DNA from 2 places in the Clostridium sp. ATCC BAA-442 genome. Region 1 is predicted to be linked to the other one. Evidence: riboswitches for the same ligand, from Rfam matches in the RefSeq annotation. Region 1 holds a riboswitch; the other holds the start of a gene.
The links. A riboswitch is a leader RNA that binds a small molecule or an ion and turns the genes downstream of it on or off. The one in region 1 is predicted to bind cobalamin.
Positions count from the first base shown of each region.

Region 2: it holds a riboswitch for cobalamin, as region 1 does, so the genes downstream of both, ACESY8_RS09975 (hypothetical protein) here and ACESY8_RS05405 (homing endonuclease associated repeat-containing protein) in region 1, are expected to answer to the same signal.

Region 1 is NZ_CAXSQB010000008.1:51,698-53,894, forward strand. Features, by position in the region: cobalamin riboswitch at 366-641, shown strand; gene ACESY8_RS05405 (homing endonuclease associated repeat-containing protein) at 868-1,233, shown strand; gene ACESY8_RS05410 (PQQ-binding-like beta-propeller repeat protein) at 1,693-2,197, shown strand, end outside.
Region 2 is NZ_CAXSQB010000019.1:49,940-52,136, reverse strand. Features, by position in the region: gene ACESY8_RS09985 (hydroxymethylglutaryl-CoA lyase-like TIM-barrel protein) at 1-519, shown strand, start outside; gene ACESY8_RS09980 (cysteine-rich small domain-containing protein) at 614-916, opposite strand; gene ACESY8_RS09975 (hypothetical protein) at 940-1,245, opposite strand; cobalamin riboswitch at 1,366-1,584, opposite strand; gene ACESY8_RS09970 (ATP-binding domain-containing protein) at 1,767-1,985, opposite strand.

The DNA.
Region 1 (2,197 bases):
AAGTTTACAGATGAAAATATTACCAAAATTATAACACTTTTCGACAAAAATCGCAATAGGAACAGGCGCCATCTCTATTTGTAAGTAAGTCCACGAAAAGGAGCCAACTCCATGACGGCCACAGGCCGAATTTATTTTTGCCTCCTTGGTCGAGATAAGTTAAATAGCGTTTGGAAAATTTTTGTGTTTGCCCCTTGCATTTCAAGAAAAAAGTTGTATAATGAACTCAAAAGAAAGCCATTTGTAAAGTACAAGTTTTACAAAAGATAGTTCTTTGAAGGGAATGGTTCCTGAGTCCCGCATGGGCAGAGCGGCATGCACCTTCCCGTAAAATTTAATATGAATCCGGCTTTTGTGGCAAATGCGCGACCCGGTTCCCGTCAGGGACCGGACACGCATCCTTGTTTCTGAACAAGGGAATCAGGTGAAATTCCTGGACATGTTTTGCAGCAGGAGCCGCGGCGAAAGCTGCGGGGACGTGCAATTCAATAGCTGTGATTGTGGAGTGTATCCGTTTTCTGCGAAAGCAGGTCACTGGCGGTCGTAATGGCTTAGCTGGGAAGGCGGCGGATATGCGCAGGCGGGCTTTAGGCCCGTCGGGACACATCAGTCAGAAGACCTACTAGGAGCTTACCCCCAATTCCTTGGGGCTGCTCTGAGATAAATGCCAAATGTGAGGAGGGCATGGGATAAGTGCCCCCTTCTACCCGAAATGGGTGCAAAAGCGGACGCATATTTTGCGTCCGCTTTTTATTCGCACGCTCGGGGGAAAGACGGACGTATCGGTATGCGTCCGTCTTTTTGTTTCTATTGCCCCAAGAGGTCTGCGGGGCAGCCGGATTGTGCCACAAGTCAGGAGGCTGTTTTGTGAGCGGCAAGTATTTCACCGGTGATCAGAAGCTCAGCAAAAAACTCATTGGGCGCACCAAGGAAGCGCTTCGTCAGCGAAATGTTCAGTTTGCCCAGACGCACGGTGACGCCAGCGACGAAGAGCTGCTGGACTATGTCCGGGGTGAGGCGGCACGGCTTGGAATGACGCCCAACGCCGGGGAGATCATCGGAGGCCACTTTATCGCGGTTCGCTTTGGCTGCTGGAAGAATGTGGTCACGGCGGCGGGGCTGGTCCCGCCGAAGAAGCAGAAGCCCCTCCCCAAGCGGCAGATCTTCAAGGAGGAGCTCCGCTGTCAGGCGAGAGAGCGGGCATACACAGAGCAACAGAACAGCAGCGAGTAATCCTGATGAAGAAGGGGATCCCCTTCTTCCGTCATAGGGGGCTACCCCTATGACGAGCCTCCTTTAGGAATCCAGCGGGCCTTCGCCCGTTTCAAATGGCCGAAGCGCGGCCGACAACTGAATAGCGGCATCGGAAGGGGATACCGGCCTGGGGAAGCGCGCGGGGAGAGGAGCGCGCCAAGGGCCGAACAACGCGGTCTGCGTCGGGGCGGACGGGAGCGCAGGAACGGGGTCCGGTGCTTGCGTAAGGGCGCGTTCACAGGCCGGACAGGCCGTGACGATAAGTAACATGGGAATTTTATGCGAACTGGAAAGGTCGGGTGGTTGGGAAATGTCTTTTGATTGCGGCCATGGGAGCATGCACGCCTATGGCTGCTGAGTCCGTGTGCATGCCGCACGGGGAATCCTGCTCGTGCGGCGGTCGAGCAAAGGAAGTTTAATTTTGAAGGAGAAAAAGCCATGCAAAAGATGAAAAACGGCAAAAAGGTTCTGTCCGTGTGCCTGTCTCTGGCGATGGCCGCGGGCATGCTGTCCACCAGCGCGTTCGCGTCTTGGAACGTCTACGGCGGCAGCAACAATCACAACGCGGTGGTGACGGAGGCTCCTACCACGCCGGATGCTTCCGGCCTGAACAGCTACATCCAACTTAAGTGTACCGGCTCCGGCTGGGATGGCGTGGACAACGTGCCTGTAATGCAGACGGTGAACGGGACTACCTATGCTTACGTTCTCTACGATGGCTATGGAGCCAGCGGCGCGCTGGTAGCCAAGATCAGGTGCGCGGAAAATGGCGGCAGCAGCATCGTCTGGACTACCGATCCCTATGGCACGGAGGGAACCTCTCTGAACGCCAAGAGCGGCTTCCAACTGTCTACCCCCTATCTGGACGACAAGGGTACCCCCGACGACGCGTCGGACGATACCCTCTATGTGGGTACCATCAGCCAGTATGACGACTACGAGG
Region 2 (2,197 bases), on a different contig from region 1:
CAGGTACAGGCGGCCCTGGGCGCGGTCTTCGGCTGCCCCTTCGGTGACGCCACTCCCCTGGAGAAAACCCTGGCTTACGCCCAGCGGGCCATGGAGCTGGGGGCCTCCTCCCTGGGACTGGGAGACTCTGCCGGAAAGGCCGATCCAATCCACACCGAGCGCATCCTGCGGGGAATTCTGGAGCGCTTCCGGCCAGAGCAGATCTCACTGCACATCCACAACACTGAGGGATTTGGTCTTGCCAACTGTGTGAAAGCCATGGAGTTGGGCTTTACCCGGTTTGACGTATCCCTGGCGGGCATGGGCGGCTGCCCCGTGATTCCCAATGCCAAGGGGAACATTCCCACCGAAGATTTCGTCAATCTACTCCACAAAATGGATATCGGCTGCGGCATTGATCTGGATCGCTGCACCGTGGCCTCTTTGGACATGAGCCGCCGGATCGGCGCACCGGTCATCAGCAGTATGGCGGGCAACACCCTTCTGAAACAGGATGCCTCCCCGCTACCTGTTAAATGAACGGCTACCTATGCCTAAAAAAGCGCCCGCCTGCGCATAGCAGTTGGGCGCTTTTTCCATGTGCATCTCGGAATGTATAGGCTGGAACCTTCGTTTACTGTCCTTCCTTCTTCTCCCGTTCCGCCATCTCGCCAGCAATCTTCTGGAAACTGTCGGCAATAAATCCATAGTTCTCCCGGCGGTGGGGTACCAGGCACTTGCTGCAGTCCTTGACGCCGCTTTCCAAATAGGTGAAGTTTCCCCCGCACTTCCGCCCCAGCATATAAAGCGGGCAGTAGCAGAACAGGCAGTTGAACTCCGTCCCCTCCGGCACCGGGTGGCAGGGGTAATATTCGCACTCCTTGTTGGTATAGAAAGCGAAGTGCTTGCCCTCCCAGTATTTTTTTTGTTCGCCCATAACCGTATCTCCTTCCCGTTGCGTCAATTCTCTTTTGTCTCCCAAGGGGTAAACAGACAGTAGGCGGGGCACAGCTCCCCCATATAGATCCACACGTTCTCCCCCATCTCCACCGGCTCCGGGAAGGTCAGGTTGGGGATGAACAGCTTCAAAGTGGTACGCTTCTTCCCTTTCAGATTTACCCCCTCCGCCGTGGGGTGGGTCCGGAATTCCTCTACCTGCTGTGCCAGGTCGGCGATGCCGAGCTCCCGCGCCAACCGGGGCAGCACCTCGTTCTCCTTACAGTAGGATACGTGGTCGGGGTTCTTGATCCAGGTGAGATTCAGCATAGCGGTCTCCTTCCTTTCTGCTCGTCGTCACTGTCTCCTGCATAAAACTGCGGCCGCGGCAGATCCCATGATCCGCCGCGCCCGCTTTTCCGCGCGCTTTCCCGGCGCACACCGACGTGCGCCCCACGCTCAAACACCATAGGTCTTCCGGCTCGTGCCTTTCCAGAGCGATCTCGCTCCTGCGTCTGCCGTTCCGCCTTCTCAGGGCCCTGCCCCAATGACCGGCTCACGCCTCGAACGGCAACCTCAAGCACATACGGCTACGGGTATAGCTCCGGACTCCCACCGGCTTCCCTCATCCCTGCGCCTGCCCGAAGGGCAGCACTCGCGCAGAGTCATGATGCTCCATATAAACTTGGCTGTGCACCCTTATTATACTCCATGCAGGCCAAAAGTCAAGAGACAGGTGGCGGTCCTGCTGCCTCGGCATTCAGAAATTGTGTTTTGATGATATTCAGACCCAACCGGCCGCCGGCCGCCTTGCCGAACCCGTCGATAATCTGATTGATTGTATCCGCACTCTAAAAGATTTTTAATTTTTCCTTTGCACGGGTGATGGCTGTATAGAAAATGCCGTGGGAGATCTGCTCGGAATTGCTGCTGGGGATGACCTCCTTGGCGGAATTGTACTCGAGGCCCTGCGCCTTGTGAATGGAGACTGTATAGGCCAACTGAAAGGGGACGACCGAAAGCCCAAGGAGTGGTCGTCGGAGATCCCGTCCAGCTACAGACGAAGTCATCCCCAGACTCTTCCGTGTTTTTGATCTCGTCCCCGCCGGTAAAGCGGATCACCGCAGAGTCCTTGCTAAAATCGAGCGACGCGAGAAACCTGGGGGAAATGTACTTCCAGAATACGCGCTCCTGCCCTCGCTTCCCCGTATTTAACACCAGGAACAAGATACCGGGGTCCAGCGTAACCTCCAAAGCCACATATGCAGGGAAGGCAAGATCC